One region of the Paenarthrobacter sp. NPDC090522 genome, then DNA from elsewhere that is predicted to be linked to it. Evidence: predicted binding sites of a transcription regulator. Region 1 holds the regulator's gene; each other region holds the start of a gene.
What was found. Region 1 encodes Rex, which represses fermentation and respiration genes when NADH is low (regulators of the CRP and FNR family bind a similar motif). Its sites were predicted from a motif close to CTTGTGAANNNNTTCACAAG; they were not measured.
Positions count from the first base shown of each region.

Region 1 (3,270 bases):
GCGACTCGATCATCTCGTCATAGACCTCTTCGCCAAGGGCCTTGATGTCGTCGACCGAAATGCCTGCAGCCAAGGTCAGCGCGGAGTCACGGACGGCATGGACGTCTTCCATGTTCTCGCCACGCATCACGAACTTGAACTGCTTCCACGCGAAGCCGGCAGCCTGGGACAGCGTGAAGGCCTTGCGCTCGTACATTTTGCGGGCCACATGGAAGAGGCTGGCGCCCTTCATCAGGGTGTTGTCGACGTCGAAGAAAGCGGCCTCGCCGGTGTGCTGCGGCACCTTGGCATCTGCGAGCACAGCGGCGTCCTTCTCGTCGGGCATGCCTTGAGTCTAGTCAATTGCAGGTGCCTCGCGCTTCGCGCCATGGTCGGACGCCGCAGGGGCGCTGCCGCCGCAGCCGGTAACGTTGAGTCATGCCTATTCCCGACGTCGTCCTCCTCACCAAAGCTGACTGCCACCTGTGCACCGCGGCGCGTGCCGCCGTCGAACGCGTCACCTCAGGCCTGGGCGTGCAGTGGAGCGAAACATCGATCGACGGTGACGCGACCCTCCGTGACCGGTATGCCGAGGAGATTCCGGTGCTGTTGGTGGATGGCGTACAGCGCGACTTCTGGACCATCGATGAGCAGCGACTCACCCGTCTTTTGAAGAAAGCGCTGGAGGGCTAAGGGGCGCCGCTCACGGAAGGAAATGGCTTTTTGTTGAGCCCGGTCAGGGGCCATAGAGTGGAACAACAAGCGACGCAATGGAGAATACCGTGACTGCGCTGGAACCGTCACCGGAGGCAACAACCGGGGACAACGAACCTGCCGCCAAGCAGATCCCGCCCGCGGCTGTGGCCCGGATGACCCTCTATTTGCGTGCGCTCAACTCCCTCCTTGCCGAAGGCGTGGAACGCGTTTCTTCGGATGCACTGGCGGAGGCCTCCGGCGTCAGTTCATCGACGCTGCGGAAGGACCTTTCCTATGTCGGTTCGTACGGAACCCGCGGAGTAGGGTACGAGGTCCAGTACTTGAGCCGGCACATCGCCGCTGCCCTCGGACTGACGCACGACTGGAAAGTGGCAATCGTCGGTGCCGGTAACCTGGGCAAGGCGCTGGCCCGGTACGGTGGCTTCGAATCCCGGGGCTTCGACGTGGTGGCCATTTTCGATGCCGACCCCATGGTGATCGGCAACGAGGTTGGCTGGCTCAGGGTCAGCGACTCGGCAGAACTGGAGCGGGTTCTGGAGCGCACGCACACCAACATGGTGGTTCTTGCCCTCCCGGCAACGGTGGCACAGGAAGTATGTGATCGCGTGATCGGGGCCGGAATCCGCAGCATCCTCAGCTTCGCCCCCGTGCTCCTCCAGGTACCCCCGCACGTCAACCTTCGCAAGGTGGACATGGCCACGGAACTCCAGATTCTTGCCTACCACGCACAACGGGCGCAGACACCGGGTCAGGCCGTTTAGCCTTCGCCGGGTCCGCGCCCGCTGGTCAGTTCTGTTTGGGCTCAGCGGCCGTACGGGTTGCCGAACGCCTGCTGCTTGCGGAAGTAAGGTGCCGACGCCGGCAGGTACAGCATGACGATTGCCGCGACTCCCAACAGGATCACCAGCAGCTGCAGGATGCCGTACGTTGCGCCGAACTGGAACAGGCCGGTCAGGCCAAGGACCGAGATGGCGGCGAAGACGGTACCGAGGATGCGGGCCCAGTTCTTGCCCTTGCGGACAGGGAATGCCACCAGCGCATAGAGTCCGAGGGACACGATGGCACCGATCACCGCGCCAACGGTGATGGCGCCCTTCATTCCTTCAAGGGAACCTTCAGGGAACTCGGTGCCCTGGGCTGCCGCCTGCTGGACCATGGAATTGATGAACGCATCAGAACCTGTGGTTGCCAGGAGCAGTGAGCTGATGGCCGAGAGGATACCGGCGGCCACGATCATCCAGAAGGCGATGTTGACCATCTGGGGGACCGTGCTGGGACCCGGTTGCTGACTGGGCCAGTTGGTGTCCTGGCCGTACTGCGGGACGGCCTGGCCATAGGGCGATCCGGGCTGCTGGCCGTAGGGAGAGGGCTGCTGGCCGTACTGGGGAGCCTGCTGGCCGTACTGCGGCGCGGACTGCTGCCCGTACTGGGGAGCGTTCGGAGCCTGCTGGCCGTATTGCGGCGCGGCCGGCTGGCCGTATTGCGGAGCGTTGGGTTCGGACTGTTGGCCGTATTGCGGCGCCGAAGGCTGGGACCCCTGCTGTTCCGGAGTGGAATCGCCCGGGTTTGACGGCGGGTAGGGAGGGTTGCTCATGGCATTCCTTTGCTTGGTCGACGGCTGATACTGCTGGGGTCAACAAGAACAAAGTGCCCCCACCATGGTTCTGAATCCACCGTACCCCCAGCCTCCCGGTGGTACGGAGGATCACACGCAGGAATTTCCCGTGCGTGGAGAAATCATCACGCAGGCGTACATAGCCGTACTCCTGCATGATGAAGGCCGCGGGCCTCCGTTGGGAGGCCCGCGGCCTTCATCATCGCTGCTGTTAGTGCACGACGGCGGTACCCGGGTTTCGCGTCAGGCGGTGCCCTTGACTGCCTTGAACCAGAGCTGCGAGTTCGGGAGCCACATGAGGACGACGGCAACGGCGCTGACCAGGAACCCGAACCAGTTGCTGCCCAGGCCTGCGCTGGGACCGCCCATGTTGATGGAACCAAAAATGGCCAGAAGCAAAGAGACTGCTGCAAGAACCGTGAGGGCCAGCCGTGCCCACTCTTTGCCTTCCTTCATCTTCATGGCCAGGACAACCTGCGCTGCTGCGACGGCAAGGCTGATGATCAGCAGGATCAGCGCGACAGCTGCCAGCCCCGGTATGAAGGCGAAGGCCGCGATGATGGCGAAGAGTCCGATCAGCCCGAACAGCAGGCCGAGCAGTCCCGAAATCACCCAGATGAAGTAGGACACCTTCAGCTCCGTGGGCAGCCCCTGGACTTTGAAGATGCCTGAGAAGCCGCCTTGGGGGAGGACGTCGTTGAAATTGCGCGGTCCGTCCGTGGGCATTTCGAAGTGGAAACCACCCTGCTGGCCCTGTCCTGGCTGGCCGGGACCCGGCTGCTGGTACTGGGGCGGCTGGTTTTGGGCGGGCTGCTGGTACTGGCCGGGCTGCTGGTACTGGCCCGGCTGCGACGGCGGCTGGTAGCCCTGGGGTGGTTGGTAGCCCTGCGGAGGCTGGTAACCCGCAGGAGGAACATTGCCGGGCTGCTGTGGCTCGGAGCCGGGCTGCTGAGGCTGTG
Region 1 is NZ_JBIVXL010000012.1:25,384-28,653, forward strand. Features, by position in the region: gene ACIQT2_RS15880 (HAD family hydrolase) at 1-325, opposite strand, end outside; gene ACIQT2_RS15885 (glutaredoxin family protein) at 418-672, shown strand; gene ACIQT2_RS15890 (redox-sensing transcriptional repressor Rex) at 750-1,457, shown strand; gene ACIQT2_RS15895 (hypothetical protein) at 1,860-1,985, shown strand; gene ACIQT2_RS15900 (hypothetical protein) at 1,979-2,266, shown strand; gene ACIQT2_RS15905 (hypothetical protein) at 2,555-3,270, opposite strand, start outside.

Region 2 (3,270 bases), on a different contig from region 1:
GGAACGCCTGGCGCACATCGATGACGACGGCGTCTGGTTCAAGTCCCACCTCAACGGCGACAAGCACAGGTTCTCCCCCGAGATCTCCATGCAGGTCCAGCACCAGATCGGCGCGGACATCATGTTTGCCTTCGACGAGCTGACCACGCTGCAGAACTCGCGGGCGTACCAGGAAGAATCGCTGGAACGTACGCGCTTGTGGGCCCAGCGTTGCCTGGACGAGCACTTCTCCTTGACGGCCTCCCGGGTGGGCAAGCCCTACCAGGCGTTGTTCGGCGTGATCCAAGGAGCCCAGTACGAGGACCTGCGGCGCAAGGCCTGCCGCGACCTCGGCGCCATGCCTTTCGACGGCTACGGAATTGGCGGGGCGCTGGAGAAGGAGAACTTGGGGACCATCGTGCGCTGGTGCAACGAGGAACTTCCCGAGGACAAGCCCCGGCACCTGCTGGGGATCTCCGAGCCGGACGACATCTTCACGGCCATTGAGAACGGTGCCGACACCTTCGACTGTGTCTCCCCCACCCGCGTGGCCCGGAACTCCGCGTTCTACACCCCGTACGGCCGGTTCAACCTGTCCGGGGCGAAGTACAAGAAGGACTTCGGGCCGCTGCAGGAAGGCTGCGACTGCTACGCGTGCCTGAACTACTCCCGCGCCTACATCCACCACCTGTTCAAGGCCAAGGAAATGGTTTCGGCGACGCTCATCTCCATCCACAACGAGCGGTTCGTGGTGAAGATGGTGGACGACGCCCGTTTGGCCATCGAGTCCGGAGACTTCTTCGAGTTCAAGGCCGAGACGTTGGGGCGGTACTACTCGTAGCCTTTGGTGGGCGCCGGGTTCGCCGGAAACGTGCTTGGAGGCTGGGAAACTTCCAGCGGCTGGGCACCGTTTCAGCGAACCCGGCGTGGGCTTACGCTGCGACTACTCCGTAGCTCGGCTCGCGCTTCTTGATCCAACCCACTACGAGCACGGTGATGGGCACGAAGATGAACTCGACGGCCGTCTTGTAGACGAAGCCCACCAGGACGTAGTTGACGAACGAGCCTGCATCCGAGATGCCGATCACCGAGGCCGCGATGCTGCAGAAGATCAGCGTGTCCACGAATTCGCCCACCACAGAGGAACCCATGAGCCGGGCCCAGAGGGTCTTTTCTCCGGTGCGTTCCTTCATCTTCACGAGGATCCAGGAGTTGATGGTCTGGCCGGCGAGGAAGGCGAGCAGCGAAGCCAGGACGATCTGCGGAACCGGGCCAAGTGCGCCCTCGATGGCTGCTTGCTTGGCGGTTCCGTACTCGTCGTCGAAGCCGGGAAGGATGATGATCACCCAGTAGCAGAGGGACGCGAACACACTCAGCGCAAAGGACGTGATGATGGCCTTGCGGGCAACCTTGAACCCGTAGACCTCACTCATCACGTCGCCCAGGATGTAGGCCAGCGGGAACAGGAAGAACCCGCCGTCGGTGATGATCGGGCCGAGCACCACACCCTTGGAGGCGCCGATGTTGGACAGGATCAGCACCACGGCCATGACCGCCAGCATGATGCCGAAGTAGGGAGATCCGATAGAGGCAAAGCGGGGAGCTGGTTTGCTCAACGTGCTGGAGCCTGAGGGCGAGGGCATGGGTCATCCGTTCGTAGTGGTTCGCGCAGGCGCTCGTTTCTGGGCCGCCCCGCTGTATTAGCACTGTGGTTGGTGGGGCATCCGGCCCGTCACCAGCTACATTCTCCCACCTCCCCAACCCTCTCTCACCAAACCACCCATCCCCGCCGGCCCTCTCCCACCAAACCACCCCAACCGCCCAACCCTCTCTCACCAAACCACCCCAACCGCCCAACCCTCTCTCACCTCCTTTTTGAACACGTTCAGAAGTCGTGGCATACTCATTCTTGAACACGTTCAAAACCTGCTCGGAGGAGCCATGGCCGCCAAAAGCGAACAGACCAGGCAACTCGTAGCCGACGTCGCACTGAAGATGTTCCGCGAAATCGGCTTCGAGAAGACCACCATGCGAGCCATCGCCCAAGAGGCAGGCGTGTCCGTCGGCAACGCCTACTACTACTTCTCCTCCAAGGACGATCTGGTCCAGGAGCTCTACCTCCAAGTGCAGGACGAGCACGCTGTCGCAGCGGCGAAAGCCCTCGAAGGCGTCCATGATTTGGCCGGGCGCCTCAAAGCAGTCCTCCACAGCGGCATCGACGTCATGACGCCGTACCACCAGTTCGGTTCCGACTTCATCGCGACGGCGATCCGGCCGACGTCGCCCGTCAATCCGTTCGGCGAGGCGTCCACCGCCGCCCGGGACGCTTCGCTCGCGATCTTCCGCTCCGCCGTCGACGGTTCTTCACCCGCCGTCGCGAAGAAGCTGCGCGCCGACCTCCCGGAACTGCTGTGGCTCGCCCACATGGGGATCGCGCTGTTCTGGGTGTACGACCGGTCCGAGAACCAACGCCGCACGCGCAAACTGATTGACGGCGCGGCGCCGCTGGTGGCCCGCGGGCTGTCGCTGGCGAAAATTCCGGGTGTCAGCAAGGTGTTCGACGACGTCCTCGGCTTGGTCCGCAACGTCAGGGAAGACTCATGACACGGACGGTGGTGCTCGCTGGGGCTTCGGGGTTCATCGGCAGCTACTTTCGGCGGCGGTTCGTTCAGGAAGGATGGCAGGTGCGGACCATTGGTCGCGATGTTTCGGCTGACGCGCAATGGAACGACGACGGCGGCATGGCCAGGGTGCTGAACGGCGCCGAAGTGCTGGTGAACCTCGCCGGACGGACCGTGAACTGCCGTTACAACGAACGGAACCGTCGGGAAATCCTGGAATCCAGGGTGCTGACGACGCGGTCATTGGGGGTCGCGTTGTCCCGCTGCGACGAACCTCCGCGGACGTGGATCAACGCAAGCACTGGAACCATCTACCGGCATGCGGAGGACCGGCCGCAAACGGAAGAGGCGGGGGAACTCGGCAGCGGATTCTCGGTTTCCGTGGCCCGTGCGTGGGAGGACGAACTGGCCGCGGCTGTCGTGCCGGCCACCCGGAAGGTGCCGCTTCGGATCGCCATTGTCTTGGGTGGGACCGGTGGCGTGATGGGACCCTTCCGGAATCTGGCTCGCGTGGGCTTGGGCGGACATATGGGTCCGGGCACACAAAAGTTCAGTTGGATCCATGTGGAGGACTTGTTCCGGGCCGTGTTGTTCATCCACGACCAGCCCGAGCTTACGGGTCCCGTCAACGCCGCGTCGCCTTACCCTGTGGAGAACCGCGAACTGATGT
Region 2 is NZ_JBIVXL010000007.1:260,037-263,306, reverse strand. Features, by position in the region: gene tgt (tRNA guanosine(34) transglycosylase Tgt) at 1-820, shown strand, start outside; gene ACIQT2_RS11615 (queuosine precursor transporter) at 912-1,622, opposite strand; gene ACIQT2_RS11610 (TetR/AcrR family transcriptional regulator) at 1,921-2,583, shown strand; gene ACIQT2_RS11605 (TIGR01777 family oxidoreductase) at 2,580-3,270, shown strand, end outside.
Region 2: the regulator Rex is predicted to act here: its motif matches at 1,852-1,871, upstream of ACIQT2_RS11615 (queuosine precursor transporter).

Region 3 (3,270 bases), on a different contig from region 1:
GACTGGTGAAGGAAAGGTGCGGCCTTTCCCATGCCACGTCGCGCCGGACCACGCGGGCGGGTGAACCCACGGCGATGACGTTGTTGGGGATGGTTCCGGTGACGATGCTGCGGAACCCAATCACTGAACCGTCGCCCACGCGTGCGCCGCCCAGGGCCACAGCCTGGGCGCCAAACCACACGTGGTTGCCGATGACAACGTCCCTGGCGGGGTTGACGCGACGGCCCGTGGCGACGTCGAAGATGGGATGCCCATCGTCGGTCCGGAATTGGGTGCTGCTGGCGATCATGACGTCGTCACCGAACATGACGGCGGCTCCCTCCACTGCGCTGACCACGGCGACGCTGGTGGTGGTGAAGTCTGCGCCTGTGCGTACCGTTGAATCCTGGCCGACTCGGACGTTCATGCTGAACGGCGACTTGTTGCTGGGACCGATGACGAGCGTGCCGTTGTCGCAGTCGAAAACGGCCTGCAGCTTGGCAATACGGGCGCCTTCCGCGACGATGATGCGGTTGTTCCTGCCTCGAAAGGTCACCGCGATGCCGGTTTCAATGGCCCTGGAACACTCGATGCTGTTCCCGGACCCATCGCTGTGGTCAGCCAGTACTGAGAGTTTGTTCACCTTGGCAGCGTACCGGGAGCTTTTTGGCCCTCAGACGCAGCGTTGCCTAGACCGCGACGAGCCTGACGTCGCGGCTGGCAGCATTGATGGTGACCTCCAAGGACTTCACATCAAGGGGGACGGTGGCCAAGTGGCGCAGGTGCAAGGTGCCCCCGACCGGGACCACGTGGTGGCGTGTCGATTCACCGATCACTGAAGTTACGGCTGTACCTGCGGGCGCGGAGACCGTAGCCGTCAGCTCACGTGTGGAGCCGGGAATGTTCTGCCGGTATTGCGGATAGGGGATGGCTTCCGCGAAAGGGTTACCCGAATCTGTGACCAGGATGTTGTCGCGATGGGTGCTTGAAGCGTCGGCCGCGCCCAGCCCCGATGCCGTCAAAACCAACAGCGAACCCTGGTCCCTTTGTTCCACGAGATAGTCCAGTATGGCGGTGAACGCCTCCATGGACTGCCGGTCTTTGACGCCCAGGTTGTTGGCGTGCCACATCATGACGATGCCGGCCCTCCACTCCCGGGCCCGGTCCACCAAAGCCGTTGCCCGTCCTGGCTCCGTGTAGAGGTCCAGGCTGTAATGGTTCTGCCCATCCCGCAGCACGCCATCCAGGGGACGGTAATAACTGTCCGGGAGATACCCGGAGGCCAAGGCGTGGAAGTCGTGGATCAGCCTGCCAGCAGCTGTTCCAGCCCAGGCTGCCACCGTCCTGGATGGCATATGGCCGTCATAGCGGATGCTGGAACCGCCCGGGGGAGCGAAGCAGTCGATCGGAATGCGGGGCAGGAAGCGGCCGAGATCCTGCAGTGCCCCCACGATTTCCTGGTGCAAGGCGTCGTCCCCGGACGCGTCCCTGTGGGTGGCGCCATGGTTCCACACCTCGCCGCCGTGCTGCAGGCAGTAGTGCTGGATGTTCTGCCAGGTATCGCTTTCGGTGGGTACGCTTCCGATCCGTTGGGTGGTGGTGACCCGCGTGAACGGCAGGTTGCGCTCAACCAGGAGCGGCAGCACTTTGTCCCTGAAGTCGCGTGCGCCGTCGTCGAAACGCAGGGCCACGGCACCCCGGCCGCCTGTGCCGATCCGGCCGCCCTTCCGGGCCAGGAGCGCTTGGCGGAGCAGCTCGCGCCGCACTGGATGAGTCACACCCGGGAGTCTACGGGACACCCGTGTGAGTGATTTCACGCATCCGGGCGGCCACTGCGCCGGGATCCAGCCCTAGAATGGTTACTGAACGTAGAAGTTCTGCCGCCGGGTCTGCGTTCGCAGCCGGCGGATTTTCTTTGCTCTCGTTCAAGGCGCCGTGGGTGGACCGAAGCCCGCAGCGCATGTGCCGCAGGACTACTCCGGGCGGCCGACGCCATCTGCATACGAAGACGTATGTGGTTGACCCAAGGAAGGTAGTTCTGTGAGCCAGACGTCAGATTCTTGTCTTGATAAGTGGATGGGCCGGGAGGCCCTCGCCGAGGCCATGATTCCGGTGATCGGCCGGCTGTACCGGGAAAACAACGTGGTCACCAGCATCCACGGCCGGAGCCTGATCAACAAGTCCACCATGAACATCCTGAAGGCCCACCGCTTCGCCCGCCGGATGAGCAATACAGAGCTGCTGCTCGAAGAGACCGCGCCCCTGCTGAATGCCTTGGCTGAGCTGGAGCTCGGCGCTGCCGCGATCGACATCGCCCGGCTGACCGAAAAGTACCGTGCAGAAAACGGCGCTGTCTCCCTGGATGAGTTCCTTCGCGCGGAGTTGGCTGACGTTGTGGGCAAGCGCGGCGCGGACGACCGCACCAGCACCGACGTCGTCCTCTATGGCTTTGGCCGCATCGGACGTCTGCTCGCCCGCCTCCTGATCGAAAAGGCAGGCGGCGGACACGGGCTGCGCCTCCGTGCGATCGTTGTGCGCAAGGGCGCCGAGAACGACCTCGTCAAGCGCGCCAGCCTGCTGCGCCGCGACTCCGTCCACGGTTCCTTCGAAGGCACCATCCGGGTGGACGAGGAAGCCAACACCATCACGGCCAACGGCGTCCAGATCCAGGTGATCTACTCCGACAACCCCGCCACGGTGGACTACACCGCCTTCGGCATCAAGGACGCACTGGTGGTGGACAACACCGGCCGCTGGCGCGACGCAGATGGCCTCTCCCAGCACTTGCAGAGCAAGGGTGTTGCCCGCGTCCTGCTGACCGCCCCCGGCAAGGGCGACCTCAAGAACATCGTGCACGGCATCAACCAGGCCGACATCACCGACGAAGACAAGATCGTCACCGCAGCCTCCTGCACCACCAACGCCATCACCCCCGTGCTGAAGGCCCTGAACGACAAGTTCGGGATTATCCACGGGCACGTGGAGACCGTGCACTCGTTCACGAACGACCAGAACCTGATCGACAACTTCCACAAGGGCGACCGCCGGGGACGCTCCGCTGCCCTGAACATGGTGATCACGGAAACGGGCGCCGCCAAGGCCGTAGCCAAGGCCCTCCCGGAGTTGCAGGGGAAGCTCACCGGCAACGCCATCCGCGTTCCCACGCCGGATGTGTCCATGGCCATCCTCAACCTCAACCTCGCCAACGGCACCACGCGCGATGAAGTGAACGACTACCTCCGCGAGATGTCCCTGCACTCGCAGCTGCGCAAGCAGATCGATTACATCGAT
Region 3 is NZ_JBIVXL010000001.1:422,245-425,514, reverse strand. Features, by position in the region: gene ACIQT2_RS01980 (acyltransferase) at 1-622, opposite strand, end outside; gene ACIQT2_RS01975 (polysaccharide deacetylase family protein) at 669-1,757, opposite strand; gene ACIQT2_RS01970 (glyceraldehyde-3-phosphate dehydrogenase) at 2,020-3,270, shown strand, end outside.
Region 3: the regulator Rex is predicted to act here: its motif matches at 1,780-1,799, upstream of ACIQT2_RS01970 (glyceraldehyde-3-phosphate dehydrogenase).